4 regions of the Paenibacillus sp. alder61 genome follow, and region 4 is predicted to be linked to each of the others. Evidence: predicted binding sites of a transcription regulator. Region 4 holds the regulator's gene; each other region holds the start of a gene.
What was found. The regulator Rex, encoded in region 4, represses fermentation and respiration genes when NADH is low (regulators of the CRP and FNR family bind a similar motif). The targets are predictions, from matches to a motif close to TTGTGAAATATTTCACAA.

Region 1 (7,636 bases), on a different contig from region 4:
GAACAAATCGATTTGGATATCAACTCGCCGAAGGTCAAGCAGTTGTTTACCGACTTCTTTATGCATTTTAAAAGGCATCATGTAAAAATTGTGCGTCTCGACGCTGTCGGTTATGTCATTAAAAAGTTGGGGACGAGCTGCTTCTTCGTGGAGCCGGAAATCTACGAATTTCTCGATTGGATCAAGGAGCTTGCCGATTCCCTGGACATTGAATTGCTTCCGGAAGTACACGCTCATTACTCCATCCAGTATAAGCTGGCGGAACACGGCTATTGGATCTACGATTTCATTTTGCCTTATCGCATACTGGAGGCGTTAATCGATAAAACCGGCGAACCGCTGAAGCAATACTTGAAGACTCGGCCGCATAAACAGTTTACGATGCTGGACTGCCATGACGGCATTCCGGTCAAGCCGGATTTGGACGATTTGCTGGATACCCGAGAGGCGAGAAAATTAGTCGACACCTGCTTGGAAAGAGGGGCGAATCTCAGTCTGATTTTATCGGACGAGCATAAAGCCGAGGATGGTTTTGATGTTCATCAAATCCGTTGTTCGTATTATTCCGTTCTGAATGGCGATGACGATGCCTATCTGGCTGCCCGGGCGCTGCAGTTCTTTACGCCGGGCGTACCCCAGGTCTACTATGTCGGGCTGCTGGCCGGGGAAAACGATCTGGAAAATGTGAAAAAAACCGGGGAAGGTCGGGAAATTAACCGCCACAACTTTACCCTTGGGGAAATCGAACAGGCTTTGGAAAAAGCGGCGGTTCAGAGATTGTTGAAGCTGATCCGGTTCCGCAATGAATATGAGGCGTTTAACGGGGAATTTCAAGTGCTTGACTCCGCGGCGGATGAAATCCGGCTTTCCTGGCAAAAGGATGAAACGCGCTGCACCTTGTTCGTTGATCTTAAAACGAATCAGTCGGTGATCGATTACACGGATGAACATGGAGCTATGAAACAATATTTTGTATAACAGAGGATGTGCTAAAGATGACAGTATTGCCTATTCATCATCACGGATTGAACGCAAGCCGGCTTATTTTTGGATGTATGGGGCTTGGCGGAGGCTGGAGCAGGGATCCCATTCTAACCGAACATGTAAAACAGGCGCATGAAGCGGTAGAGACGGCTTTGGCCAGCGGAATCCATATGTTCGATCATGCGGATATTTACGCGTTCGGAAAAGCCGAGACCGTCTTTGGTCAGGTGTTGCAGGAAAAGCCGGAGTTAAGAGAAAAAATGATCATTCAGTCCAAATTAGGGATTCGCTTTCCGGATGAAGCGGGCGGCATTCCGGCACGTTATGATTTTTCCAAGGCCTACATTTTGGAGAGTGTGGACGGGATTCTTTCCAGACTGGGCGTTGATTACCTGGATATTCTGCTCTTGCATCGACCGGATGCGCTCATGGACGCGCGGGAAGTAGGGGAAGCCTTTCATCAGCTAAAAGCGTCGGGAAAAGTCCGCTATTTTGGCGTTTCCAATATGGGCGCCGGGCAAATTCGTTTACTGCAAGCCCATTGCAGCGAAAAACTGGTGGTCAACCAATTGGAATTGAGCTTGCACAAAATCGGTTGGCTTGAAACCGGCATCCATGTAAATCAAGACGCGGCGCGTAGCAATATTTTTCCCGAGGGCACACTCGAATATTGCCAGATGGAGAACATTCAGCTTCAAGCTTGGGGGTCATTGGCCAAAGGCTTATACTCAGGAGCCAGTCTGGAGAATGCCGACGAAAATGTAAAGAAAACGGCTTTGCTGGTGAAACGGCTGGCGGAAGAGAAGCGAACTTCGCCGGAAGCGATCGTGCTTGCCTGGCTGATGAAACACCCCGCCGCCATCCAGCCGGTCATCGGGACAACCCACCCTTCCCGAATTCGGGCGTGTGCGGAAGCCGAGAACATCGGATTAAGCCGTGATGAGTGGTACACTCTATACGTTAGTTCCCGAGGCGTAGGCTTGCCTTGATGCATAAGCATTCCGTTTTTGCGCCGGCACTAAAACGAACAAACGCTTGGACTCCTATGAGCCCAAGCGTTTGTTGTTTGTTGAGTGAGGGGAGGCGACCCGTTTCTTACTGTCCCTTCACAAACTCCGCCGACTTAATCCCGGCTTGGCGGCCGAAGATGATGATTTCGGCTACGGAGTTGCCGCCGATCCGGTTTTGGCCGTGCAGGCCGCCGGTCACTTCACCCGCGGCGAAAAGGCCGGGGATCGCTTTGCCTTCTTTATTCAACACTTCCGTGTTCGTGTTGATTTTGACGCCGCCCATCGTGTAGTGAATCCCGGGAGCGATTTTGATCGCATAATAAGGGGCTCCGGACAAATCGTTGTCCATCCCGGTCGTTCTGCCGAATTCCGCGTCTTTTTTATTCTTCACGGCGGCGTTCCACGTATCGAGCGTTTTTTGAAGCGCATCGGCCGGAACATTCATGGCCTTGGCCAAGGCTTCCACCGTATCCCCCTGAATGACAAAGCCCATTTTTTCGTACTGCGCAATCGCTTTGGCGCGGGATTTAACGCCGGAATCAAACACCAGGTAGGCCGATTTCTCCGGAAGCGCATTGATGGCGGCGGTCACTTTATCGCGGGTATCCAGCTCGTTGGCGAAGCGTTTGCCTTCGGCGGACACGAGGATCGCTCCCTCCCCGCGCACGGCTTCCCCGATGAGATAGGACTTCTCTTGCTGAACCGTCGGGTGAACCTGGATTTGATCCATATCGACCGTGATTCCGCCGAGTTGTTCGATCATTCGAATGCCGTCCCCGGTGCTGCCGATTTGGTTCGTCGTGACGTATCCTTTCAGATCGGGTCTGACTTCGCTAATCATGTCCATGTTGGCGCCGAACCCGCCGGTCGTCACCACGACCGCTTTGGCCGCAATGGTCTTCTCTTCCGTTTGGTTCAAAACCACTTTCACGCCGTTCGCTTTGCCGTCCTGCTGCGTAATCTCCTTGACGTCGGCATTCACGAAGAGCGGAATGCCTTGCTCCTGCACATTTTTGACCAAGCCGTTGACGAGGTATTGGCCTACCGCGGACCCGTCTTCCGGACGGTGCGTGCGTTTCTCGTTCATGCCGCCCGTAATCGTAAGATTGTTCAAGCGGATGCCGATGGAATCCAGCCAATCGATCGCTTCGGCGGAATGATCCACGAAGAAGCGGAGCATTTCCTTGTCATTGGTGCCGTGACCGCCTTTTAACGTCTCTTCGTAAAACAGATCATTGCTGTCCTCGATGCCCTGCTCTTTTTGAAACTTGGTTTGGGATGCGTTCATGCCTGACGAAGACTTTGTCGTGTTCCCGCCCGCAACCGGCATTTTCTCGAAAATCACCGGGTTCATGCCGCTGGCTTTAGCCTCCAGCGCGGCCGACATGCCAGCTCCGCCCGCCCCGACGATGATGATATCGTAGCTATCTTTAAGCTGATCGAGCGGGGTGTACGATTTCTCGGACGCGCCCGAAACGGCCTCGGCCTTCTGGGTTTCCTGTGCGGCGGTTTCCTTTGGCGCGCTGTTTTGGTTTTGGCCTTCTTTCTGATTCTGGTTCCCGGCGCCGCAACCCGCGATGACGAGCATGAGCGAGAGGATGAGAAGAAGTGCTGCTGGTGCTTTCCTGTTCATGTTGAACCCCTCCACTGAGATATGTAAATATAACGGTGAGCGAAAGTACGAACCTCTCGGCTTCACCGTAATTCACTATACCAAAGGTTTAACACAATTATTGTGAACTAATTCACAAATAGTGTGAGGTATGTCTGTTCTGTTGCACATACGGTCGGGGCGCTTCTCCCTTTTACCGATTATAAAAAAGCAAGATCCCGCCCGCAAACACCGGAGGAGATCCTGCTTTTCACCGCAAAACCCCTTTACTTCTCCTCAAACTCCCGCTCCACCGCCGTCAAAGCGGCCCCGATGACCTGGTGCATGTCATAGTACTTGTAAGTGGCCAGCCGTCCGCCGAAAATAACGTCCCGCTCCGCGTCGGCCAACGCTTTATACTTCTGGTAGATCTCATTGTTCTTCTCGTTGTTGATCGGATAATAAGGCTCGTCCCCGGGCTTCCATTCCTTCGGATATTCCTCCGTAATCACCGTCTTGTCCTGCGTGCCGAACTCAAAATGTTTATGCTCGATAATCCGGGTATAAGGCGTCTCCCGGTCCGTGTAGTTGACCACCGCATTTCCCTGGAAGTTGGATTCGTCCAGCACCTTCGTTTCAAAGTGCAGGCTGCGGTATTCGAGAACGCCATACCGGTAATTATAGTACTGATCGATCATGCCCGTATAAACGACCTTTTTGGCCCGCTGCATCAGCTCGTCCCTGGCCGCAAAGAAATCGACATTCAGCTCGATATCCGCCCCCGCTAGCATCTTCTCGATAATGGCCCGGTAACCTCCGACCGGAATGCCTTGATAGCGATCGTTAAAGTAGTTATTGTCATACGTGAACCGGACGGGAAGGCGCTTGATAATAAAAGAAGGCAGTTCCCTTGCGGATCTTCCCCACTGTTTCTCCGTATAGCCCTTGATCAGCTTTTCGTAGATATCCGTACCGACCAGAGAGATGGCTTGCTCCTCCAGGTTTTGAGGCTCCGTAATCCCCGCGGCCAAGCGCTGCTCTTCGATTTTTTGCCGCGCCTCTTTCGGGCTGGCCACTCCCCACAGCTTATTGAAGGTATTCATGTTAAAGGGAAGATTGTAGATTTCCCCTTTGTAATTGGCGATCGGGGAATTGGTATAGCGGTTGAATTCCGCGAACCGGTTCACATAATCCCAAATCGTTTGACTGTTCGTATGAAAAATATGGGCTCCGTATTTGTGAACCTGGATCCCTTCGATTTCTTCCGTGTAAACATTTCCGCCGATATGGTCTCTTTTATCGATGACGAGGCAGGTTTTGCCTCTTCTTCCCGCTTCATAAGCGAAGACGGCGCCGAACAAACCCGCGCCGACAATCAAGTAATCGTACATGATGGGAAACTCCTTATTTTTCTTGATGGCCTGACATAAAAAAACACATTCACATCTTAGCATAAAACGAATGGGATCAACTACAGACCACCGCAACCTTTCGATATGTTATACTAGACCATACCATTCGGTTTGCCGACTCGAAGGGTATGGAATCAGGGGGTTCAACCAGCATGAATACAGAGGCATTGGAATATTTCATTAAAGTTTACGAGAAGAAGAGCGTTACCGCGGCCGCGAAGGACCTGTACATAACACCGCAGGGGATCAGCAAAACGATCCGGCAGTTGGAGCTGGAGCTGGAAGCGGAATTGTTTTATAGAGGACCTCGGGGAATGGAGGCCACCCAGGCGGGGGAATTGCTGCATGCCCGGGCCAAGCATATCCATTACCTGATTGAAGACATAAAAAAAGAAATCAGCATTATCAGCGGCCGCAAAGGCTTGTTGAACGTTCTGATCACCTACTCGATCACCTCCGTGCTCCCGGTGGATCTGCTATACCGGTTCTCGAAAGAGCATCCGGATATTCAGATTAAACTGAAGGAATACCCGGACGATTATCCGATCTCCAAAATGTTCGAAGAGGAAGTGGATGTCGGCCTGGTTGTCGGGACGGCGGAAGCGGAAGAATGCGAGTTCGAGCGGCTTACCGGCGGCGAAGTGGTTGTCGTCGTCTCCAAGGATCACCGGCTCGCCCGTCAGGATGAGATTTCGATCCTTGATCTGGCGGGCGAAGAATTGGTGACGAAATCGGCGGGTCAAGGGAAAGAAAGCGGGTTTATCGAAAAATGCCTGGAATATGGATTTACGCCTAAGGTCGTCCATGAATTCGGCAATTTGATCTCCGCCCACCGGCTGTGCGAACAATACGGAGCTGTGGCGGTTTCCATCGATTTTGTCGAGGCATCGCTCCAAAACGATAACTTAAAATGGATCAGGCTGAAGGAAAAGATCCCGCAGGATATCTATCTGGTCTACAGAAAAAGAGGGATCCAATCCAAAGCGGTCGCGTTGTTTCAAAACTATGTGAAAGAGAAATGCAAGTCGTTTTGACGGGCTGGAGGGGGCCATCAAAGCGGCTTTTTTTCATGCTAAACTAAAAGTTACCTCCCCCTAACGATTGGTTGATAGTTATTTCAAAAGTTATAAGGTACCCTTAATTTGCAGTCATGAAAGCACATACAACGGGAGCGATCGATCATGCTTGGCCGGAAAATGTGCGTCTTACATAGGAGGGGGAACGAAGTGAGTAAGTCAGGTAGAAACAAAAAATCATTTGGGGTATGGGCGGTCGTCTTTTTGGCGCTGCTGATCGGTACAATTGTAACCGTTTCAATGGTATCGATTGCGGAAACGCTGAAAATTCTGCTCGTATCGGTCATCATTCTTGCGGTGCTCATCGCCGCTTTCGGTTTTGTTTGGGCCAGAAGAAATCAGACCGAGAAAAAGGGCTGGCGGAGGTTTTGGCTGGCGTGTCTCAGTTTGGGGCTCGTTATCGTCATTGCCCTTAACGTCGGCATCGGTCACTATCAGGTCGTCATTAACCAGTATTTGACCAAAGTCAAGATCGACGAAGAAAAGAAAGCCCAAGTGACGGCGGAATCGAAAGCCGTTGTCGAACAAATCGAGGATGAAGGGATCGTCCTGCTGGAAAATAAGGGGAATGTCCTTCCACTCGACCAGAATAGCGCCAGCGAGAAAAATGTAAACGTTTTTGGCCAGGCGTCCGTCCGCATGGTATACGGAGGAAGCGGGTCCGGCTCGGGTGATGAGAGTGCGAATGTCAGCATCCAGCAGGGGTTGGAGAACGCGGGCTTCAAAGTCAACAGCGAGTTGACGGATTTCTACAACACGCATGCGCCGGAAAAGAAGAAACAGGACAACTTTAATCTGGATGGCGGCGACTACACCTTAAGCGAGCCGGCCACCAGCGAGTTTAGCGAGGATTTGCTGAAGAAGGCGGAGGAATTCTCCGATGTGGCGCTGATCGTATTGTCCCGTTCCGGCGGCGAAGGCGGCGACCTTCCGTTCGAAACCTCGGAGTACGGCGGATCGAAGGACCGTCACTATCTGAAGCTGTCGGAAGCGGAAGAGAAAATGATCGATCTGGTCACTTCCCGCAACTTCAAGAAGGTGGTTGTGGTGATCAACTCCAGCAATGCGATGGAACTGGGCTTCCTGGAGAAAGAGGGCGTCGATGCGGCGATCCTGATCGGCGGTCCCGGCGCTACGGGGAACAACAGTGTGGGCCGCATTCTGGCGGGCGCGGTGAATCCGTCCGGCCGTTTGGTGGACACCTATGCTTATGATATCACCACATCCCCGGCTTATTTCAACGCCGGTAACTTCAGCTATTCCAACACCAAGCATAAAGCGGTCGACAAGTTCGGCAAAGAGAGCGAAAAGTACCACGCTTTTCTTAACTATGCCGAAGGGATTTATGTAGGTTACCGCTACTATGAGACGCGGTACGTCGACAACAAAACGGGTCAGGTGGATGAAGCCGCCTACCAAAAAGCCGTACAGTATCCGTTCGGTTACGGTTTAAGCTATTCGAATTTTAAACAGGAAATTACGAACTATCAAACTTCGGCAGATACGATCTCCGTTGAAGTAAAAGTAACGAACACCGGCGACAAAGCCGGCAAAGACGTGGTT
Region 2 (7,636 bases), on a different contig from region 4:
CCAGCCGGAAATCCGGCGTATCGCCCGTTTGCTCCCCGATCCAGCGCATGCATCGCTCGATAATGGACAGCGTGCGCAGGCCGAGAAAGTCCATCTTCAGCAAGCCGACGGATTCCAGATTCTCCATGGAATACTGGGTCAAAGCCGTTCCTTCACCGCCGGCCTGCAGCGGTACCGCATCCGTCAGCGGATCGCGGGATATGACCACGCCGGCGGCATGGGTGGAGGCGTGCCGGGGCATACCCTCCACTTTCCGGGCCGTATCCAGCAATTTGCGAACCCGGGGCTGCGTGTCGTACAACTGCTTCAAATCCGGGCTTTCCTTCATGGCCCGTTCAATCGTCATCCCCAAGTTTCCGGGAATCAATTTGGCGACCTTATCGACCTCCCCGAAGGGCACGTTCAGCGCCCGGCCCACATCGCGGACGGCCGCACGCGCCGCCATCGTTCCGAACGTAATGATCTGCGCGACATGCTCGGCGCCGTATTTGTCAGCCACATAGGCGATCACTTCGTCGCGCCGCTCGTCGCTGAAATCGATATCGATATCCGGCATCGTCACGCGCTCGGGGTTGAGAAAACGTTCGAACAGGAGCCGGTATTTGATCGGATCGACGTTGGTGATACGCAGCACATAAGCAACCAAACTTCCGGCCGACGAACCCCGCCCGGGTCCGACGGCGATACCGTGGCGGTGCGCATAGGCGATAAAATCCCACACGATGAGGAAATAATCGGAGAAGCCCATGCTGCCGATGACCTCAAGCTCGTAATGAAGCCGCTCCCGGAGCTTCGCCCGCTCCGCTTCATCCCGCCAAATCTCCTGGTCTCCATACCGCTCTTCGAGCCCCCGCTCGCACAGCGAAGCCAGGTAAGTCGCCGACGTCATCCCTTCCGGTACAGGCCGAAATTCGGGTAAAATATGCCGCCCGAACGTAAGCTCCAGCTCGCATTTGTCCGCGATCTTCGCCGTATTGTCCAACGCTTCGGAAATATGGGGAAACAAGGCGGCCATCTGCGGTCCGCTCTTCATATATAGCTGGCTGGTCCCGATCTTGAAGCGATCCTCGTCCTCCACCGTCTTGCCCGTTCCGATGCAGATCAGCACATCCTGGACCTCGGCGTCTTCTTCCCCGAGACAATGCACGTCGTTCGTGGCCACCAGACCGATTCCCGTTTCGCGCGCCAGTTCGACGAGCAGCGGGTTAACCTTCTTCTGTTCGGGCATGCCGTGATCCTGAAGCTCCAGGTAGAAGTCTTCCCCGAACGCGTCGCGGTAACGAAGCGCGGCCCGCTTCGCCTCTTCCGGCCGCCCGTGCAGCAGATGATGCGGTACCTCGCCGCCGAGGCAGGCGCTGAGACAAACCAGGCCTTCCTTGTGGCGCTCCAGCACCTCCCAATCGATCCGCGGCTTGTAATGAAAGCCTTCCAGATGGCCGATCGAGCAAAGCCGCATCAGATTCCGGTACCCGACCTCGTTCTTGGCCAGCAAAATCAGGTGGTGGATCGGCTGGTCCTTCCGGCTCCCCCGCTCCTTTCGGGAGCCCGCTGTAAAATACATCTCGCAGCCGATAATCGGCTTGATGCCGTGCGACCGGCACAATTTATAAAAAGGAACCGCGCCGTACATCACGCCGTGATCGGTCAGCGCCAACGCCTTCATGCCAAAAGCGGCCGCTTTGGCAACCAGATCTTCCAGACGGGCCGCGCCGTCGAGGAGGCTGTATTCACTATGTACGTGGAGATGAACGAAGCTGTCCATGCGTTTCCTTCCTTTCCAATGGAACCAAAATTTTGTGGACTAGGACTTAAATCAAAACATTTGTTCCCTTTTTAAATATTTTATCATAGATTGCCTGATTGCGCCCATAGAATGATATAGAACCGGAATGGACAAGCGAAATAACGGATGGATTTGCGAAGAGGGAGGCCTATCGGATGAGTACGTTTCTGACTAAGGCGGTCATGGATTTTTTTGTAGCGTTCGGCATCGTCGTCGGGGGGGCTATGGTCGGGGGACTGGGGGCCATCGTGTCCATGCAGCCACCGACGCAGACGATGCTGGATATCGCGGGAAGGATTAAGATATGGGCGCTCGCCGCCGCGGTTGGCGGTACGATCGACCCGATGCGGGTCATCGAAAGCAATTTCTTCGACGGGAATTTGTCCCCGGCGATCAAGCAAATTTTATATTTGCTGTTTGCGTTTCTCGGGGCCCATATGGGCTCGGAACTCGTGAGGTGGATGTGCGGAGGCAGCCGGGGATGAGCGAACGCAGAGTCGAAGCGCGGGAAACCCTAAAAGGTTTTAAGCGGTTTATGCAATTGGCCGCCGTCTTTATTCTCGGCATGGTCGCCGGCAGCATCGGGTTCAACATCGTCTATCAGGCCAGCTTCAATAAACTTTGGCTGGAGAATAAAGATTTGCAAATTCAACTCTATCAGGCGGAGGAAGACAACAAAACGCTGAAAAAGTACCATAAACGCTCTACCGTGATCAAGGAAATAAAAGTCCGGGTCGAAGATCGCGACCCGCCCTTGGACGCGCTGGCCGTCAAAGAGGTCGTTCAGCAATTGCATGAGGAATTGGAAGTGCTGCGCGGCCGTAGCATGTTCGAAATCGACTCCGACGCCAAAATGGCCCGGACGCTGCTGGACCGGAAAATTTATGCCGTGCGGGACAAGGAATACGCGATTCAGGTGAAAACGATGCTGGTGAGCGAAGGCGTACTCCAGATCTGGGTCGATATCAGGCCCTATGTGCGAAGCTAAGGAATCATGCTACAATGATAAATATCACAATTCCATCATTTAAAAAGGAGCCGTGACTTCTTCCCATGATTGAAGCTTTAACCTATATTCTATACGCCTGCCTGATTGTTTCCAGCGTCTGCTCCATCTTTTTCAGCATTAAATCCCGGCGTTCGCTTGATGCGCGGATCCGCGGGATCGCCCAGGCCAAATCGAATATCAGTATGGGCACCATGCTGATCATGCTTGCACTGATTCAAATGCTTATCTTTAGCGGCTCGACGGTTCGCGTTGTCGTCGGCGCCTTGTTTATGGTGCTCGGCGCCTTCAATATATTCGCCGGCATCCGCAACCACGGAATCTTCTCCCGCCGGAACCCGGAATAACGACAGCGTTATGACCACGCTTAAGCGTGGTCGATGGACTGCAGCGTCATGACGGCCTTGGACACCAGGAAATCCTGATAGGTCATGACGATTTCCAGCTTGCACGCCCGGCGGCTCATCTCCAGGACAACCGGCGTGATGACGACCGGATTCTCGATCTGCACCGGACGGACGAAATACGTCGTCAGGTTGTCCACCACATAGTCCGCCCCGCTCGCATCCTTCGCAGCGTTCAGGCCCGCCTGGGTCATCAGCGATGTAAGCACGCCATGGGAAATCGTTCCGAGGTCCGTAGCCATTTGCGGCGTAATCATCCCGTGAAAAAACAGCCGGCCGTTCTCGTCCCTTTCCTCCGCGAATCCGTTCCACATGAGATGCTCGAACGTTTCGCCAAGCTGCGGCTGATTCCGGGCATCGCGCATGGCCTGCAGCACTTCCCTCCGCGTTACCGAAGAAATCAGCTTCCGGTTGCGGTCGACGACAGGCAGGAAGTCGATCCCTTCCCAAACCATGATTTGGGCCGCCGAAGCGAGCGACGTTTGCAGCCCGACCGTAATCGGATGGCGCGTCAGGCATTTTTCTATGCTCTGGTCCCCGCTGAGTTCCTCCACATCTTTGCGGCTGACGATGCCGATGACGCGGTTCCATTCGTCCACCACCGGAAAATGCTGCGCCCCGGTTTCGATCGACAATTGATCGAAGTCGGAAATATTGCTGGTCACCTTCAGCATGTTGACCTTCGGCTTACGCACGACGATATCTTCCACGAGCATAATTTTCTTCTTGATGAGACGGTCGAAGATCGCCCGGTTGATCATCGAGGCTACCGTAAACGTATCGTGCCGCGAAGAGATGATCGGCAGCGACAAGCGGTCGGCCAAAGTTTTGACTTCCCGGCTCGTTCCGAAACCGCCGGTAATCAGCACGCCCGCGCCCTGTTCCAGTGCGAGCGAATGGGCGTCCTCCCGGTTCCCTACGATCAAAAGGCTTCCCGCATCGATATAGCGGGCCATGGCGTCGATCTTCATTGCGCCGATCACATATTTATGAAGGTTTTTGTCCAGGCCGTCGGCTCCGCCCAGCACATGCCCTTCGACGATTTCGACCACGTCCCCGAACGTCAGTTGGTCGGTAATATTCCGCGGCTTCTTCTCTACGCGAACGGTTCCGATCCGTTCCTTCGTGATGACGATCCCGAGATTCTCCGCTTCCTTAACCGCACGATAGGCGGTTCCTTCGCTGACTCCCATCCCTTTCGCCAGTTTGCGCACCGATATTTTGGTTCCGATTTTGAGACTCTCGATATGCTGTAGCAGCTGCTCATGCTTGGTTACGCTTTCCTCATGCCCCTGCAACTGTTATACCCCCAATCCCAATCTGTACTATTCTGTATCCATTATACACGATCCGGACGCAAAAAAAAGCGGACATTCCGTGAGCAAGCTCCACCGAAAGATCCGATAACCTTCGTTTACATTGATTATCCGTTCCCTGAAAGGGTGCACTTTTGCGGAGCGTTCGTGAGGCGCCTCACTTGGACTTTGTCGGAATACCGAAGCCTTGTGGAGAAATTATACCTGTGATTTTATTTTGTGATTTGTATCACAACTGCACATGAGCCGGTTGATATACTGAGTGCAAAGCTTCAATTTTAAATAAACAGGAGGGCCAACCATGAGCCAAACCATCAAAACAACCGTCAACGCCACGGAGTATCCGCCGCAATTAAAACATAAAACGATCTTCGCCGCCTTCAACGGCCTGGAGCCGGGTGAAGCGATGCTGCTCGTCAACGATCACGATCCCGTGCCGCTGCGTTTTCAGTTTGAAGCGATGCATCCCGGACGCTTTACTTGGGACTATCTGGAGCAAGGCCCGGATGTTTTCCGGGTGAAAATCGGAAAGACGGAATAAGAAGCCAAGGAGGTGATCCCGTTGGCCACGATTGAGATTATCGATGAAAAGACCCTGAACATCCAAGTGGGCTTGGAAGACGCGCTCGCCATGATCGCCGAGGCCGAAAGCGATTTGGAGCGTTACGCGGCCGAAATCGTGACGATCGCCGAGAAGATGCCGGAATTCGCATACACTTACTTCTGTTTTTACGCCTACGACACGGCGGAGTTGTTCGAAAAAATGCTCGGCATCGATCCGAAGCAGTATCTCTCCTTTTCGCTGGAGGCTCCGGACTCCTTCTTCTACACGCTGTACGGAGGAATGAAAGGACTCAGCGGTATGGCGCGCTTGTCCAGCGCTTTGGCTCCCGAGTCGTAAACGGGCTTGAATCGGAATCGGCCGGGCCTCTATGCGCCTATCGTGGTGGGTAGGGTCCGGCCGATTTTTTTAATTATCGCTGATCGAGAAGGCGGAGCCGCTGAGATCGACTTGAACCTGCGCCTTTCCCTTGCCGCTTTTGTATGTAAAACTTGACGCTCCATGTTTGTATCCGGGGAATTGCTCCGGAATGGTTAGTGCGCTTTCTTTAATGCCCATGGAGAGCTTGTAGTTACTGGCTCCCTGATCGATATGAAGACTTCCGGCCCCGTTTTCTACAGCCATTTTAAGGGTGTTGGCAAATCCCTTCGGCAGGACGGCCGACAAACTTCCGTCGATGATCGTAAGATCAAGATCGGCGTTCAAGGCCGGCAAAGAAATGCCGGCTTTGTCACCCTTGACCGTAACCGTTTTGTATTTTTGCTCGGGTACAAGCAAAGTGACCATGTCTGCAGCATCCGTCGCGGATTGACCTCGTTTCGGCCGGATGGTGATTTGAGTCGTCGTCTTTTTGGTGTTTTGTACCACCTCTATGAATTCCGCATCGGAGACAAAGGATAGCTTTTGATCCGAAGCGAGCTGCACTCGAACATTACAGTTCTCCACAACCACCTCAAGCGCCTCGGCCTTGGCGGAAGGAATCTGCCGATTTCCCGCCTTGGCTTCCGGGGAGTTCCAGACGGCAGATATCAAAAACAATCCGGTCAATATCAGGGCGAGGATCACGACACCGTTCTTTTTTTGCCGAATAGCCATTATCGAATCTATGCGTTTTCGCATGTTACGTTTCCCTCCAAACAGATTGGTGGATATGGAAGTGCCGGTTATTGATCCGTTTCGGATCACTTTTATTAAGAGTTCGCCGTATTTTTTTCGCTTATGAAAACCCTCTCCTTGGAGAACCCGCTCATCACAAGAGATTTCGCCATACAATGAAATCGTTCGGTCCATCAAATACACCAGGGGATTGAACCAGTGAAGGGATTTCACTCCCAGCATCATCAACCTAAGCCAAAGGTCGAACCGTTTAAAATGGATCAGTTCATGCTTCATAATATACCGATACTCCTCTTCCTCCATGATATCCCGGGGAAGCAGAATCACCGGCCGAATTAAACCGGTTAACATCGGTGATGAGATAACGCGGCAGAATTTTACCCGTACCTTGGTTTTTATATTTAACTCCGAAGTCAAAGTTTCAAAGATTTCCAGGATCTTGTTTTCGGCCACTGGCTCGCTCCAACGGTTGGTCAGCTTCAAAAATCTAAAATGACGATAAAGTTGGAAGGACAACACCAGTAAGACACCGATCAACCAAATCCCCGCAAAGATCCGCCATTCCAGAAATGAAGTGGCGGCCGTATAGTCGTTTTCGCCCACTATACGTGTTACCATGCCGGTTGTCGCTCTTATATCTCCGTGCTCACTCAAGAACGGGGCGGTAGTCGAGCCGTTATGGACAGGAACAAAAGGGATCGCAATATGCGGACGGAGAGGGATCAACCAGCCGATTGAGACTACCCACCAAATGAGGTATAACCATTTTGCGGCGTATCTTTTAGCCAAATAAGGAAGCATCGCCATATACGCCAATGTTACTAAGGACATGGAAATCGAGCATTGGATAAATAGAGATAAAAAATCCGTCAAATCACTCCCTCTTTTCCTTTAGCCATTTCTCAAGCTCATCGAGATCGTTTTTCTTGAATTTCCTGCTATCGTTCAACGCAGCGATTAAACTGGAGAAGGAATTTCCGTGAAATCGCTGGATAAAGTCATCGGTTTCAAATTTTAAATACTCATCCTTACTTATCAGCGAAAAATACGTCCGTTCTTTTCCCTTTTTCTCACTCCGCAAAAAGCCGCGCTCCACCAGTCTGTTCATCAAAGTTATAATTGTTTGTGCCTTCCATGCCTTTTCCTTTCCCAACTGCTCCATTACCGTCCCGGTTGTAATCGGCGGTTTATTGGCCCACACCACCTTCATGATTTCAAATTCGGCATCCGGAAGTTTCTTCATCAAGTTCATCGCCGAACCTCCATTTTCTACATTTGTCTACTTTTAATATTCTACACTTGTCTGTTATAGTGTCAAGCGGTTTTCCCCTGGGGCTTAGCCCGCTCTATTCATAAAATGTGATGTGCGGTTTACGGGCGGTGAGCCCCTGCCGATTCTATTAGACATTAGCTTGAACTATTGATTTGAAAATTTTCACATCGGTGTAA
Region 3 (7,636 bases), on a different contig from region 4:
CTCGGCAAAGCGGTAAGCTGTTTTTTGCATGAGCAAACCACATCCCTGCCGGACCAAAAACGCAAGCAGGAACAAACCGACCCCGCCGGCTTGTTCCTGCAGCTTGGCGCCGGCAAACAGGGCGGAGACGACCTCCGCCAGCCAGGTTGCCTGCAATATGATAGCGATGCTTTGAATCAGGGTCAGTCCGGCCATGATCGCCATGACCGGCTTGATTCCCCCGTACTTCATTAGTCCGCGACCCATTAGTACTCCAGATGCTCCTTTTCATGAACCCGTTTATGGAAAACAAAGTAGCTCCAAATCTGATATCCCAATACGAACGGCAGCAGCGTCAGCGCTACGATGGTCATCACCTTCAAGGAATATGGACCAGATGCCGCATTATTAATTGTAAGCGAAAACGTCTCATTAATCGAGCTAATCATAACGCGCGGGAACATTCCGACAAACACGCCGGAGATGGACAGCGCGATCAGCGCCCCCGTCATCCCGAAAGCCCAGCCGTCCCGCTGCTTCGACATGAACATGCCCGCCAGCAGGAAGCAGACGACGCCGACGACGGCCATGGCAGTCAAAATCCCCCCGCGGACTTTAAAGACGTCCGTTTGGAAGTAGGTCATGACGGCGAAGATGACGAACAAGGCGGCCAGCGGAATCAGCAGTTTTTGCGCCAGCTTGCGCGCACGCTCTCTCAAACTTCCCGTCGTACGGAGCGAAGCGAACATCAAACCATGAACCAGGCACAGAACGACAACGGTCACGCCGCCGACCAATGTATATAGATTGACCATATCGAACAATCCGGCTTTCATCTCCATATCCGCGTCGATCGGCAGGCCTTTAAGCAAGCCTGAAAATACGACGCCAAGGAGGAACGGCGGCAGGAGGCTGCCCGCAAAGATCGCGACATCCCAGGTACCCTTCCATTTTCCGTTGGCCACTTTGCCCCGGAATTCAAAAGCCACCCCGCGCGCGATCAGGGCAAGCAGCAGAACGACAAGCGGAGTGTAGTATCCGCTGAACAGCGTGGCGTACCAGTTCGGGAAAGCCGCGAACATCGCGCCGCCCGCGGTCAGCAGCCACACTTCGTTGGCATCCCAGAACGGACCGATCGAGTTGATCAATACGCGGCGTTCCATATCATTTTTGGCGAGGAAACGCGTACTCATACCGATCCCGAAATCGAATCCTTCGAGAAAGAAGAAACCGATGAACAGGACGGCTACTAGCACAAACCAAAGTTCATTAAGAGACAGCATGGTAACCCTCCTTCGCATAAGGATCGGACGAATGATCGTCGCTCGTGTTTTCGGCATTCGGACCCTTCTTGATCGTCTTCACGAACAGATAAACCATAACGATCGCCAAGGCGGTATAAATCGCGCAGTACGCGATCAGGGAGAACAGCAGTTGCCCGGAAGTGACGCTAGGCGAGACGCTGTCTTTTGTCTGCATCAACCCGAACACCGTCCAAGGCTGACGCCCGATTTCCGTCATAATCCAGCCCGCGGTGTTGGCGATGAACGGAAGCGAGATGCCCCACAGCATAAAGCGATAAAACCAAGTGTTCGGTTGATCCAGCTTTTTGCGCCAGGCCAGATACGCGCCGTACATACCCAACAGGATCATCAGGCAGCCTGCGGCGATCATGATCCGGAAACTCCAGAACGTCGTTCTTACCGGAGGGATATAGTCGCCGGGTCCATAGGTTTGCTCGTACTCCGCTTGAAGCTCGTGCATCCCTTTCACTTCACCGGAAAATTTGCTGTAAGACAAGAAGCTGAGCAGATACGGAATTTTGATTTCAAACGTGTTGCTCCCGCTGCCTGGATCAATATGGGCATACACGGTCCAAGGCGCGGGATCTCCGCTCTTGCCCCAAAGCCCTTCGGACGCCGCCATTTTCATCGGCTGGGTTTTCACCAGGTATTGCGCCTGCTGATGGCCGAACAGCGCCGTCGAGAAAGAGGCGATCAGGCCGACGATCACGGCGATGGTGAACGATTTTTTGAAAAATTGTACATCCTGCTTGCGCAGCAGCTTATAGGCGCTGATCCCCGTGATCATAAACGCGCCGGTTGCAAAAGCTCCCAATACGGTGTGCGGGAACTCCACCCATAGCTGACCGTTCGAGATCAACGCGAAGAAATCGTTCATCTCGGCCCGGCCGTTGTTGATTTCAAAGCCAACCGGTCTTTGCATAAAGGAGTTGGCCGCCAAAATCCAGAACGCGGAAACCGTCGTTCCGAGCGCCACCAGCCAAATGCTGAGCAAATGAACCTTCTTGGACAATCGGTCCCAGCCGAAGATCCATAGCCCGATAAAGGTGGACTCCATGAAGAAGGCGAACAAGGCTTCGACCGCCAGCGGGGCGCCGAAGACATCGCCGACGAACCTGGAGTAATCCGACCAGTTCATCCCGAACTGGAATTCCTGAATAATCCCCGTAACCACCCCGACGGCAAAGTTGATCAGGAACAGTTTTCCCCAGAACTTCGCCATCTTCTTGTACTCCTCTTTGCCTTTGACGACGTACATCGTCTCCATGATGGCCACGAGCAGCACAAGCCCGATGGACAAAGGCACGAAGAAGAAGTGAAAAATGGTTGTCGCTGCGAATTGAAGTCGTGCAAGCATTAACGGATCCATATTTTTCTTCCCTCTTTCTAATAATTCTTAACTAATGTGAATTCTATCACGGAATTATGAAGATACACGGGGTAAAAGTAATAATTTTGTGACAAGAATCACATGATAGATGTCACAATGGTGAACAAATTTGAAAAACCTTGATTTGACGCGGCTTTGCGACATGTACCTTATCTGTGAAAAATATGTGTCAGGGCGAATAAGCGGACAAAAAAGACCCGCGCTAATGGCGGGTCCTTCCATCGATCAAATGCCTTACTGTCAGCACGGGGTGGGTCCACAGCATCCGGGGTCCGGCATAACGCATCACCTTCCTGATAGCCTCCCTGGGCTCCGGCGCGTAGCAGTGAACCGGACAGGCGGCGCAGGTCGTTTTGTTCTCGCCGAAACGGCAGTACGTCAACCGCTTAAGCGCGTAAGTCAGCAAGTCCTCGCATTCCCGGCATAATCGCTTTCCCTCGAGGCCGGGTGCGGAATCCGCCGCCTCTAAGGGCGCGGGTCGGGTCGCGGACCCAGGACCTGGTTTGGGTGCGTGTGCAGGTCCGGGTGCAGGTTCGGGTGTGGGTCCGGGTGCGGGTGCTGGTCCGGATGCTGGTCCAGGGGCGGACGTCGGCACGCCTTCCTCCGCTTGCGGTGCATGCGCTATTTGCGCCTGAGAGCGGTGCATCCTACCGCAGTAAAGGGCGATCATATGCTGCACCGTTTTTTTCTCGCGGCGGATTCGCGGTCCTTCCAGTTCCCGGCTCAAGGCTTGCTGCGTATCGTTTGCGTGACTCATAGGTCTCTCTCATCCTCCAGTGGGGTGATAGTGGGTCGATAGTTCCGGCCCGGAAAGCCGGGCGGGTGGATAAGGGCCTTTTTGGGCATTATTTTGTCGAATTTGTCCCTTCGGTGAGAAATAGCGGTCTTTTGGGGCCTTATTTTAGGAAAAAACAGGCCGAAACCTGATTTTGGGACCCGTATCAGTGAAATAAGGCCCTTTTTCGCCGCTATTTTTCCCAAAAAGGCGAATCGGGGCGAAATAACGGCCCAAAACGCCGTTATTATAACGGGCGGCAAGAGAGATTGCGGATCGGCAGCGCCATGGTCAGGTTTAAGGCAGCGTCAGTGCATAAAGAGCCCTTATTTACCTGCCCCGCTGCAAAGGGAGGGGCTGGGCTTGTCCGCCGCCGAACTTGTTTGTTGTTAAATCTCTTAGTGCTATGCCCCGAGCCAGCTCCGGCCATCCCCCCGCGCCTAACCGCGCGTCTTGACCGCGAACCCCCGCTGCCACAGCACCCAATTAGCCGCCAGCAGCAAGGCGGCGTAAATATAGACGCCAAAGCTCAGCAGAGTTGCCGCGTAATGGACGAGCGCCATTCCCCCGAGCAGCAGCATAAGCGGAATCGTCCGAAGTCCGTCGCTCTGCTGCGCCGTTTCGAATCGTTCCGAGAACGGCAGCGCCTTACTCAAGTATCCGAAACAGAGTACCGAATACACCAGAATCGCCAAGCCGGCGACGATCAGATCGGGGAGGATTCTCCAACCGAACAACACCGTGAACAAGGCCGCCTCCAGCACATAAACGGGCAACACCAATCGTACTATGGCCGCGATCAGCGTCCCGCGATAGATCGGAACCACGTCCTCTCCCAAAGGAAGCACCCGATAAACCCAGGCCGCCTTATAACTTCCCGAGTAGCGAAGCATGATCAGAACCGAAGGGACCAGCAAAGCGCAAAAGTAAATAAACAAGTATTTCGAGGTTCCCGGCAGACCGGCAAACCCTCGGCCTTCGCCCATAGCGAACAGGAAAATCAACGGAAAAATAAGCGAAAAACCAAGGGAAGGGTACACCTTCAGCTTAAACTCCCGCTCGTTTCCCATCATTGTCCAAGCGAAGCGGAAAAATACTTGTTCCTTCGCACTTGCGCACAGCAGCCGGGAGATGGTTTTCACCGCTTTTCCCGCGCCCTCTTTTTTCCGGGTGCCCGGATCGGCCAGCTTCTGTAAATATTTTTCCAGGGAAGGCATCACCCGAATGTAAACCAGAATCGCCGCCACAGGCACGAACAGGGCCAGCAGGGAAAGTACCAGAAGCACCCGGTTGCTGTCTCCATGGATCAGCACTTCATAAGGGGCTCCGAACCAGACGGGGGGGACCAAAAACTGCCACCATCTAGGCTGGATAGCCGCCTGCAGGTCGACAAACTCAAACAAGCGGAATAACAGTTGGTAGCCCAGCGCCAGGCCGATGGTCAGACCGATCTGCACATAATTGATCAGATCCTTGAGCCGCTCCCCGTCAAAAAATTTCAACACGGCCAGGTACATCAGCGCCGTAAACACCACGATCAGCAAGTCCATCCATATCAGTTCAGCCACAAACAGCAGCGCGAAGACAACCCCATGGCGATACAGGCCCACGGCAAACGGAACGACGCCTAAAGCTCCGGTTAGGCAGAACATGTAGATGAAGATATGCAGCGTTTTTGCCATCCCGATCGTCCTGGGCGTCACCGGCTTACTGAACAGAATGTGCCGGTCCCTGATGTCCAGAAGCACGGAGGAGAAATCCGAAATCAGCGAAGTCATGACCATAAACATAAGAATGCCGAACACCAGACTCATCTGAAAAATAAAGTTGTCTCCCAACGCCACAAACATCGAGCTTAGCGCCCCAAAGATGAGGTAGAGCCAAAGTGAGCTGAAGAATTGATTTTTCTCCGCTTCCTGTCCGTCATAGAGTTTATGGCCGGCCCGGTCCGCCTTCTTGCGGGCTTTCCCGATAATGGTAGGCACCCTGCGTCCGTCCATAGTCAGCTTGATTTGAAGGATGCGGCGCATCACCGGATAGTCCACGCCAAACCTCTCGAACAGTCCGCGGAACCCATCGAGAAATTTTAGTAGTCTCATCTCGTTCATCGGCTACACCTCTTGCACGATCGCCACGAATTGATCCGCGATTTCCTGATGCCGGTCAAATCCGGTGAGCTGATTAAAGACCTGTTCCAGCGATCCTTCCCGGCCTTGACCCTTCAACTCCTCAAAACTGCCGTCGGCCACGATCCGCCCGCCGTCCAGCAGAATGATCCGGTGGCTGATTTTTTCCACGACGTCCATAATGTGCGAGGAATAGAAAATCGTCTTCCCCTGCGCCGCCAATCGCGCCAGGATTTCCTTCACGACCATCACGCTGTTCGCGTCCAGCCCGCTGAGAGGCTCGTCCAGAAACAAAATATCCGGGTTATGCAAAAGGCTGGAGATCAGCAAAACCTTCTGCTTCATCCCCTTGGAAAATGTGGCAATGCGAACGTTGAACACGTCCTTTAAACCGAACTGCTCCATCAGAAGGCGGGCTTTCCGCTCGGCCGAATCTTCCGAAAGACCGTAAAGCTCGCCGATAAACGTTAAATACTCCTTGGCCGTCAACGTATCGTACATCTCCGCCGTCTCCGGCACGTAACCGATCCGTTTTTTGTATTCCACGCCGCCGTCCTGCGGGCGGGCTCCCAATATCCGCACCTCGCCGGTGTACCCTTCTACCAGTCCCAGCATAATTTTGACCGTCGTGCTTTTCCCCGCGCCATTCGGCCCGATATATCCGATGATTTGTCCGGGATGCACCTCCAGATCGATCCCGTTCAGCACAAATTTCTCGCCGAATCGCATTCTTAAATCCCGCATGGTGATGATAGGTTCGTTAGCGACAACCATTCTCTCAACCCTTTCTACGTGATTTTGTGCCTTATTTTTTCTCCTTCCCCTACTCCTCTAGGGCACCTCAATTAAAACCAATTATCCCGAATCAAAATAAGGAAATCAATTACATAAGGCATAAAAAAACGGAACCCATCGGCTCCGTCTATCATAGTTATGGTGTTTTCCGTCGATTACTCCCGCGCTCCCGCACCCGGCATAACCCCGCTGATGTCGACGCCCAGGCCTTGAGCTACGCGCATCCCATACTGAATGTCAGCCCGGAAAAAGTTGCAGATCGCCCGCAATTGCGTTTGTTCCGGCGTTTGACGCAGGTCATTGACGAGATTGCTGATCAAATGGGCCTGCTCTTCCGGCGTAAAGCTGCGATACAGTTCACCCGCCTGCGTAAAGTCGTCGGTTTTGGCGATCCGCTCACGGCCGATCTGTCCGCTAACCGGAACAACGCTGTCGCGGTAGCGCGGATCCTCCTTCGGGCTCTCCTCCGAGCTGTTCGGCTCGTAATTGACCGGCGACGGATCCTGCATGACATTCATCAAGCCGTCCCGCTGATGATTGCGAACCGGGGCGTACGGGCAGTTCACCGGAATTTGCAGGTAATTCGCCCCCAGGCGGTATCGCTGCGTATCCGGATAGGAGAACAGCCGCCCTTGCAGCAGTTTATCCTCCGACGGCTCAATCCCCGGCACCAGAGCGCTCGGCGAGAAGGCCGACTGCTCCACTTCGGCGAAAAAGTTGCCGGGATTGCGGTTCAGCGTCATCGTCCCTACCGGAAAAAGCGGGTAATGGGATTCCGGCCACACCTTGGTCGGATCGAGCGGATCAAATCCCCATTGATCCAGATCTTCCACCGGCATCAATTGGACGTTCAGCTCCCACTGCGGAAAATTCCCTTCTTCGATCCGATCGTACAGATCGCGGGTCGCGTGGTTGAAATCGCCGCCCTGGACTTCGCGCACTTCGTCCGCCGACAGGTTCACTACGCCCTGCTTCGATTTCCAGGTATATTTGACGTAACAGATATCCCCTTCGGCGTTGATCCATTTGAAGGCGTGAACGCCGAACCCGTCCATTTGCCGATAGTTCGCCGGGGTCCCGTTGTCGGAGAAGACCCAAGTCATCATATGGGTCGATTCCGGCGACAGGGTCATGAAATCCCAGTAGCGGGCCGGATTCTGGATATTGGTATCCGGCGCAGGCTTCAAGGAATGCACCATATCCGGAAACTTGATGGCATCGCGGATAAAGAATACGGGGAGATGATTCCCGACCAGATCGTAGTTCC
Region 4 (7,636 bases):
GTCCGTCATATCGTACAGCTGATATTTCAACGAGGAGCTTCCCGCGTTAATAACTAGAATTTTCATATCCGGTCACCATCCTTGTCGTATTTGAAAAAGCCTTCGCCCGTCTTCACACCGAGTGAGCCCGCGCGAACCATTTTTTTCAGCACAAACGAAGGGCGGTATTTCAGTTCTCCGAACTCGCGGAACATCCGCTCCAGAGCGGCAAGGACGGAATCGAGACCGAAACGGTCGGCCATTTCGAGCGGACCATATTGGAACTGGTACCCGATGCGCATCGAGTCATCGATGTCCTCGGCGGTGGCCACGCCTTCACCAAGCACATGCAGCGCTTCGTTGATCATCAGGCAGATAATCCGGGAAGTCACAAAGCCCGGGGATTCGTATACCATAATTCCGCGCTTATCGACAACTTCCTCCACAAACCGCTTTGTTTCTTCAAACGTGGAATCCGAAGTTTTCAAGCCGCGGATAATTTCCACCAGGTTGATTTTGGCTACGGGATAAATAAAGTGCATGCCGATCACGCGCTCCGGATACATCGTCGAACCGGCGATTTCCGTCAAGCTGAGCGTCGATGTGTTGCTGGCCAGAATAATATTGCTTGGACAAACTTGATCGAGCTGTTTGAATACCTCCCGCTTGGCATTCAAATCCTCCGAAATGGTCTCGATGACCATATCGCAGGTACCGAGTTCGGCAAAATGAGTCACCTTATGAATTTTGGATAAGATCAGCTTCTTCTCCGCCTTGGTAATCGCCCATTTCTCAAGCTGCTTGTCCAGGCTCGTTTCGATCATGCTGTACGCATGGTTTAATTTCTCCGTCGTTTCTTCCACGAGTAGCACATCCAGACCCTTGGCCGCCAGCATTTCGCTGATGCCTTGGCCCATCGTGCCGCCACCAATGACACCTATTCTTTTGAAGTTCATGGTTCTCTCGCTCCATCCTTTCATGGTCTCTCCATAATATTGTACCCCTGATGTCGAATAATACATCATTTTATACCCAACATATAATAATATCTTAGCACGAGCAAAAAGTAAAAAAAAATAACCGGCATGATAAATCATGCCGGTAAATTGAAGCTGTCACGAAATTGACAACGGAACTGATCGCCGGAAAGGCGCTCTTCTTTGAGCAAAATTTCCAGGGAGCGGTCGAACACGGCCGCATGGTCGATCAAAATCTGTTTGGTCCGAGCCGCAAGCTCGTCCAGAATTTTGGCGTTTTCCTTCATGAGAACCTCTTTGGTCACCATGTCCATATTTATGATGCCGAGCGAGGTCAACCCGGACGTCATCATCGTCTGAACCAGGTTCAGCGCCTGTTCGAAGTCGTTGCTGGAACCGGTACTGCGTCCGCCGTAGTAAATTTCCTCCGCCGCTGCCCCCGCGAGCGCGATGATAATCTGCCCCTCAATATACGGCTTGGTGTACAGGTACTTTTCCTCCTGGGGATTATGCCGCACGTATCCCAAGGCCCTGCCGCGCGGACTAAGCGCAACCTGGTTGACGCTTCCCGGAGCGACGACCTCCGCGGCGACCGCATGGCCAAGCTCATGGACGGCTACGCGCCGTTTCTCTTCTTCGGTCGATTGACGGTCGGTCTTTTCGCCCATCATCACTTTATCGATCGCCATCGAAAGATGGCTCTGCTTGATTTCCTCCAATTGATCGCGCATCGCGTAAATCGCCGCTTCGTTCATCACGCTCTCCAGCTGTGCCCCGGAGAAGCCGTAGGATTCCTCCGCGACCTTATCCAGATTCACTTCCGGCGCCAGCGGTTTGTTCTTCGCGTGGATTTCGAGTATATGACGACGGCCCTTCTTGTCCGGCAGATCGACCTGGATATGGCGGTCAAAGCGTCCCGGACGCAGCAGCGCACTGTCCAGCATCTCTTTGCGGTTCGTGGCGGCGATCAACAAAATCCGCGGCGTGTCGGACGTGTAAATGCCGTCCATTTCCGTCAGCAGCTGGTTCAGCGTTTGATCATACTCCCGCTGCTGGCCGCCTTCGCGTTTGCCGCCGATCACATCGATTTCATCGATAAAGATGACGGCATTCTCCTTGTTTTCCTTCGCCGCGCGCGTGCGGGCGTCCTTGAACAAGTCGCGGATCCGGCTGGCCCCCACGCCTACATACATCTCCACAAATTCACTGCCCGATGCCGCGACAAACACGGCGTTCGTGTACTGGGCCGCCGCTTTCGCCATCAGCGTTTTCCCCGTCCCCGGAGGGCCGGTCAGCAGAATCCCTTTCAGCGGGCGGATGCCGAACTTCTTGATCTCTTCATGACGCACCATAAAGTCGAGGGCTTCACGAAGCTCCTGCTTGGCACTGTCTTGGCCGCCGATTTCTTCAAATGTCAAACCGGGCGACGCCACCTTCTTCCGCTTGCGTTCCTGGGAAGCGGTGGCGACGATTCCGCCGCGCATTTTAACGGCTGTCAGCAGCGCACCGACCATCACGAGGCCGACGAGCAGCGGAATGACATTAAAACCGACAAAAGCTAAAAATATGAGCAGGACGGGAACGAACCCAACCGCAACTTCGATCATCCATTTACGCATTAGGCCACACCCCCAAAGTTTGCGGTACGCGAGGCAAGATGACAAACTTGCTCGCCTGACCATCCGTCAGTGTAATGTACACGTTGTTCTCGTCCATTTCCGCTTTGGCCGAAACGCCTTTAACCTGCTTTTGCAGTTCATCCAGTGTAGTCGTTATATCGGTGTACTCCTTCTTTTCCATAGCTTGGGCAATCGGGAACAAAGCCTTGTCCCACAAATCGTTCAGCTTCTCGGAGGCTTTGTCTTCCACGACCACCTTCACCTCGCGGCTCCCGATCCACTTGCCGCCCTCCCGCTCAATTTGCTGAACGAGGCTCCCCAAATCCGTCCCGGGTTCCAAATCGAGTTTCAACTCCACCTGTTTTGGGGTAATATTCGTTTGTACACTTCTTACACCTTCCATAGCGTTGACTTTATGTTCAAACGGGCTCTCCACAGCCCAATGTCGATATGCAAACCATCCTCCGAACAACAACAGTGCGGATACGGCCACACTAGCCACAATCGGTCCAACACGCAATTTCACGTTGATGTCCTCCTTGGTGTACAAAAATATAAATGAATAGTATATCAGTGAATAGTAGACGAGTATGCAAAATAAACTTACAAAGATGAGTATATCACATCGTATATACGATTTCGAATCAAGTTGTGAATTTATTTTAAATTTTATCAAAAAAACAGCCCCGAAGGACTGCTTTTTGGCAAAAACACAAATTTATTCATCCGTTCAATCGAAATAATATGTTACCGGTTGGGCAAAGTAAACACTTCTTCCAACGGCTCTCCATCGCTGAAACGGAAGAACCGGTAATAATGATGAGCTTTCTCTTTGTAAAAGAGCTGCCATACATATTGGTCGTTGTAAATGCCCGGCATCAGTCGTACAGGGGTGATCCCGGGAAATTTGTCTTTAATGATTTTCCGGATCTGACTTTCCGATACGCCCTCGTCCATGGGTTTCACTTCCGGAGTCCCCTTTTCCGGCAGCCAGACCATCACTTCCCGGCCGTTTTCGTCCTTCCCCTGCACGACCCAGCATACCTGATCCCAGACGGATTTCCACACCTCATCGGCCTCCGTCAGCCCAGTTTCTTGCATCGCCCGCTGAATCGCTTGCTTCTCTCCCCGCCATAAATCCTGCTCAACAAAAAGATAGTAGCGGTGAAGCCCGATGAGGACGAGCCCCAGTATCAGAAGGGAGAGCAAGATCCATTTGGTTCTGTTTCTCAACCTTCTCTTCCTTTCCCCGATCGGCGTAGTATCAACATCCTATAGATCGTCTTATCGGCCGAGAAGGCGCTCAAACGCTGCTTGGGCTTCAAACCTTACTTTCTCCTCGTCGAGCGTGAGACAAGCGCCATGTTTGACCACTTGCTTGCCGTTCACCCAAACATGCTCCACATCTTTCGGCCCTGCCGAATACACGATATGGGAAATATAGTCCGTACGAGGCAGAAAATGCGCCTGTTCCGTGTTCAGGGCGATAAAATCCGCCTTCATGCCGGCAGCGAGTCGACCCGTATCCTGGAGAAATAACGACTTCGCCCCGTATTCCGTCCCCATGCGCAGCGCCTCAGCCGCCGGAACTGCCGTCGGGTCTCCCGATACGCCTTTATGAATCAGTGCCGCCAGACGAATTTCCTCGAACATATCGAGGTTATTGTTGCTGGCAGGTCCATCCGTACCCAGCGATACGGTAACCCCGGCCTTGAGCAGCTCGGGAACGCGGGCCACGCCGCTAGCCAGCTTCAGGTTGCTTCCGGGATTATGAGATATCGCGACCCGGTGCTCGGCCAAAACGCCGATTTCCTCGTCCGTCAAGTGGACGGCATGGGCCAGCAGCGTCGGCCGGCTGAACATGCCGAGATTCAGCAGGTGCTGAACCGGGCGGACGCCGTAGTCGGCCACATTTTGCTCCACCTCGGCTCTCGTCTCCGACATGTGCGTGTGCATCGGCAAATCGAGATCATGCGCCGCTTGCACAATTTTTTCAATGTAATCCGGAGGACAAGTATATGGAGAATGCGGCGAAATCATCGTGGTGATTCTCCCGTCGGCCTTGCCGTGCCACTCGCGCGCAAAATTGACCGCCTCGTTCAGCTTGCTTTGCTGCACTTCAGGCGGGCAGAGCCCGATGACACCGCGCGTTAGAACGGCGCGGATTCCCGATTTTTCGACCACGGCAGCCGCCTGGTCCATATGGTCGTACATATCCAAAAAGGTGGTGGTCCCGCCTTTCAACATCTCCAGCACGGACAACGCCGTTCCCCAATAAACATCCTCGCCGGTAAATTTCGCTTCCATCGGCCACATCTTCTCCTGCAGCCACTCCTGAAGCACCATGTCGTCGCCGTAGCCGCGCAAAAGCGACATCGCCGCGTGACCGTGCGTATTAATCAAGCCGGGGAGAAACAACAGGCCCTTGCCGTCAAACGTCTCGGCCCCTTCCACGCCCTGCGGCCGCTCCGTTCCGACATATGTGATCCGGTCTCCTTCGACCAGCATATAGCCCCGAATGACAGGGGTCTTCTGATCCTGCACCGCAAAGGTCCCGTCTTTAATCAGCCATTTTCGCGTCATGTTCCGTATGTTCCTTTCCAGCATCCAGATAATAGGCCAAACTCATCAAATCGGTTGTGAAATCCGCCGCATGAACGCGCACTTCGGAGGGTACCTTTAAGATGGTCGGCGCGAAATTCAGAATCGCTCCGATTCCCGCAGCCACCAATTGATCGGCAACCCGCTGCGCCTCCACATCGGGAACGGTGATGATCCCGATTCGGATGTTGTTGCTTCGGACCGTATCGACCAACTCGTCGATCGGCTGAATCGTAATATTGTTGATCTGCGTCCCGATCTTGTGAGGGGATGCGTCAAAAACCGCCACAATCTTCATATTATCTTTCAAGTACGCGTTATAATTCGACAACGCTTGGCCCAGGTTACCGGCCCCGATTAAAGCGACGTTAATCTGCTGATCCAAATTCAGAATTTGACGGATTTTCTCGATCAGATACGATACGTCGTAGCCGATCCCTTTGCGGCCGAAATCGCCGAAATAAGCCAGGTCTTTGCGGATTTGAGCCGGATTCAGATCCAGCTTCTGCCCAAGCTCCTGCGAGGATACCGTCGGCACCTCCCGGCGGCTGAGTTCATTGAGAAAACGCAGGTACACCGGCAGGCGGCGAACCACCGCATCCGAGATTTTTTCCGATTTCATCAAATTTCCCCCTACGTACACGATTTGAGGAACACTTAAGATTCCCCGGCGTTGAGCCATTCCGAAATCCGCGGCACCATCTGCTCCAGCGGCATATGCTCCATTTTCGGTCCGGGCAAAGAATATAAAAAGTATTTACCGTAATAAGATTCCAAGATCCGAGTATCATAAACCACCACGATCCCGCGATCCTGCGAAGAGCGGACCAATCTGCCGAAACCTTGTTTAAAACGGATGACGGCCTGGGGAACGGATAGCTTCATGAACGGGTTCTTCTTCTCTTGCTGCAGCCGCTCGCTCTTGGCTTCCACCAGCGGATGGTTCGGCGGTTGGAACGGCAGCCGGACGATGGCTAGACTCGTTAAAGCCTCCCCGGGTATATCGACGCCTTCCCAGAAACTGCTCGTGCCGAGCAAAACCGAAGCGTGCTGCCCTTGGAACCTGCGGGTCAGCTTCGTCCGGCTCCCGCTGTCCATCCCTTGCCCGATCACGGTGATGCCCCGCTCGGAAAGCAATTCCTTCAGCGGGTCATACACCTGCCGCAGCATTCGGTAGGACGTAAACAGAACCAGCATCCTGCCATGGGTGGCGGTCGCCGTATCGGCCAGGGACCGAACGAGCGTGGAAACAAAATAGTCGTCTCCGACGCTGCCTTTCACACTTGGAAAATCCCGCGGAATGACCAGCAGCGCCTGCTCCCTGTAATTGAACGGGGACGGGAGCATGGCGGTATTGAGCCGATCCTGCTCCGCCGCTTCGGCAAGCCCCAATTGATCGATCATATACTGGAAAGACTTGTCGACCGAGAGGGTCGCCGAGGTCATCACTACACTCTTCTTCTTGTTGAAGAAAAATTCCTTCAATTGGGCGCTCACATCGATCGGCACCGCAAAAATTTGCAGCGATTTGCTGCGGTAATTCCCGTTGCCTTCGATCCAGTAGACGGTATTCGCGTCTTCCAGCTTGATAAAGAAGCGGAGCGCCTCCCGCTCGGTGGCAAGGTCCTTCAATAAGCCGCCGATATCGGTGATCAGGCTGTCATAGCCGAAGTCATGCTCATCGTCCTTCAACTCGCCGATCAGCCTTTCCGCTTTGCGGATCACGTCGCCCAGAGCGACATAAATCTGGTTCTCCAGCTCAGCCAGCGTATCCCATTGCTTCGGTCTCTTCTGGGGCAGCAGGCGCAGCACGAATTGCCCCGGATCTCCAGGCGCCGCGTCGCTGCGTTCCGGCATTAGGCTGAACATCTGATCCGCCAGGCGGTCCCAGACTTCCTTCACATCGACCAGGGTCGGATACAGCCCGTCGATGACGGAGCACCACTCGCCCGACTTTTCGCTTCCCGACTGATCCAACATCATGCGCAAATTCGGGAATTGCCCGGTCTTGCTGTCCTTGAATAACCGGGTGAGCGTGTGAACAACGGTGAAATACTTCATCTGGAGCCCCAGGTGTTTCCCGGCGACTTCCTCCAAATGATGGGCTTCATCGATGACCAACCGTTCGTAACCCGGAAGCAGCTGGTGTCCGGCCTGAATATCGGTAAACAGTTTGGAATGGTTGGTGATGACGACGTCCGCTACGCCGGCTTCATGCTTCGCTTTGTGATAATAGCACTTGCGAAACCATGGACAGGATCGGCCGAGGCAGGAGTCCGACTCGCTCGCCACGGTTTCCCAGAAATCTCCTCCACGGTTTCCGAGGTTCAGCTCCTCGTCGTCGCCCGTCTCGGTTTGCGCCAACCACACGATCATCTGGGCGGCGGTGATGATTTCTTCTTTAGGTGAAGCAAAGTCTCTTCTATTAATTTTATGTTCAAATTTGCGCAAACACAAATA

Region 1: the regulator Rex is predicted to act here: its motif matches at 3,728-3,745, upstream of LBW89_RS07365 (flavocytochrome c).
Region 2: the regulator Rex is predicted to act here: its motif matches at 4,727-4,744, upstream of LBW89_RS01565 (DUF2249 domain-containing protein).
Region 3: the regulator Rex is predicted to act here: its motif matches at 2,739-2,756, upstream of LBW89_RS09900 (cytochrome ubiquinol oxidase subunit I).

The regions. Positions count from the first base shown of each region.
Region 1 covers NZ_JAIUDG010000005.1:230,232-237,867, forward strand. The annotation lists gene gtfA (sucrose phosphorylase) at 1-978, shown strand, start outside; gene LBW89_RS07360 (aldo/keto reductase) at 996-1,973, shown strand; gene LBW89_RS07365 (flavocytochrome c) at 2,080-3,627, opposite strand; gene glf (UDP-galactopyranose mutase) at 3,873-4,976, opposite strand; gene LBW89_RS07375 (LysR family transcriptional regulator) at 5,150-6,031, shown strand; gene LBW89_RS07380 (glycoside hydrolase family 3 N-terminal domain-containing protein) at 6,224-7,636, shown strand, end outside.
Region 2 covers NZ_JAIUDG010000001.1:346,789-354,424, forward strand. The annotation lists gene LBW89_RS01540 (DNA polymerase III subunit alpha) at 1-1,762, opposite strand, end outside; gene LBW89_RS01545 (YtrH family sporulation protein) at 1,939-2,268, shown strand; gene LBW89_RS01550 (hypothetical protein) at 2,265-2,771, shown strand; gene LBW89_RS01555 (YtpI family protein) at 2,837-3,136, shown strand; gene LBW89_RS01560 (DRTGG domain-containing protein) at 3,157-4,491, opposite strand; gene LBW89_RS01565 (DUF2249 domain-containing protein) at 4,811-5,050, shown strand; gene LBW89_RS01570 (hypothetical protein) at 5,072-5,410, shown strand; gene LBW89_RS01575 (M56 family metallopeptidase) at 5,480-7,060, opposite strand; gene LBW89_RS01580 (BlaI/MecI/CopY family transcriptional regulator) at 7,062-7,439, opposite strand.
Region 3 covers NZ_JAIUDG010000008.1:28,315-35,950, forward strand. The annotation lists gene cydD (thiol reductant ABC exporter subunit CydD) at 1-246, opposite strand, end outside; gene cydB (cytochrome d ubiquinol oxidase subunit II) at 246-1,262, opposite strand; gene LBW89_RS09900 (cytochrome ubiquinol oxidase subunit I) at 1,249-2,652, opposite strand; gene LBW89_RS09905 (nitrous oxide-stimulated promoter family protein) at 2,876-3,430, opposite strand; gene LBW89_RS09910 (hypothetical protein) at 3,889-5,556, opposite strand; gene LBW89_RS09915 (ABC transporter ATP-binding protein) at 5,560-6,348, opposite strand; gene LBW89_RS09920 (catalase) at 6,525-7,636, opposite strand, start outside.
Region 4 covers NZ_JAIUDG010000015.1:31,493-39,128, forward strand. The annotation lists gene LBW89_RS16660 (acetate/propionate family kinase) at 1-66, opposite strand, end outside; gene LBW89_RS16665 (3-hydroxyacyl-CoA dehydrogenase family protein) at 63-935, opposite strand; gene LBW89_RS16670 (AAA family ATPase) at 1,073-2,575, opposite strand; gene LBW89_RS16675 (hypothetical protein) at 2,568-3,101, opposite strand; gene LBW89_RS16680 (DUF5590 domain-containing protein) at 3,323-3,808, opposite strand; gene LBW89_RS16685 (amidohydrolase) at 3,860-5,158, opposite strand; gene LBW89_RS16690 (redox-sensing transcriptional repressor Rex) at 5,136-5,798, opposite strand; gene dinG (ATP-dependent DNA helicase DinG) at 5,834-7,636, opposite strand, start outside.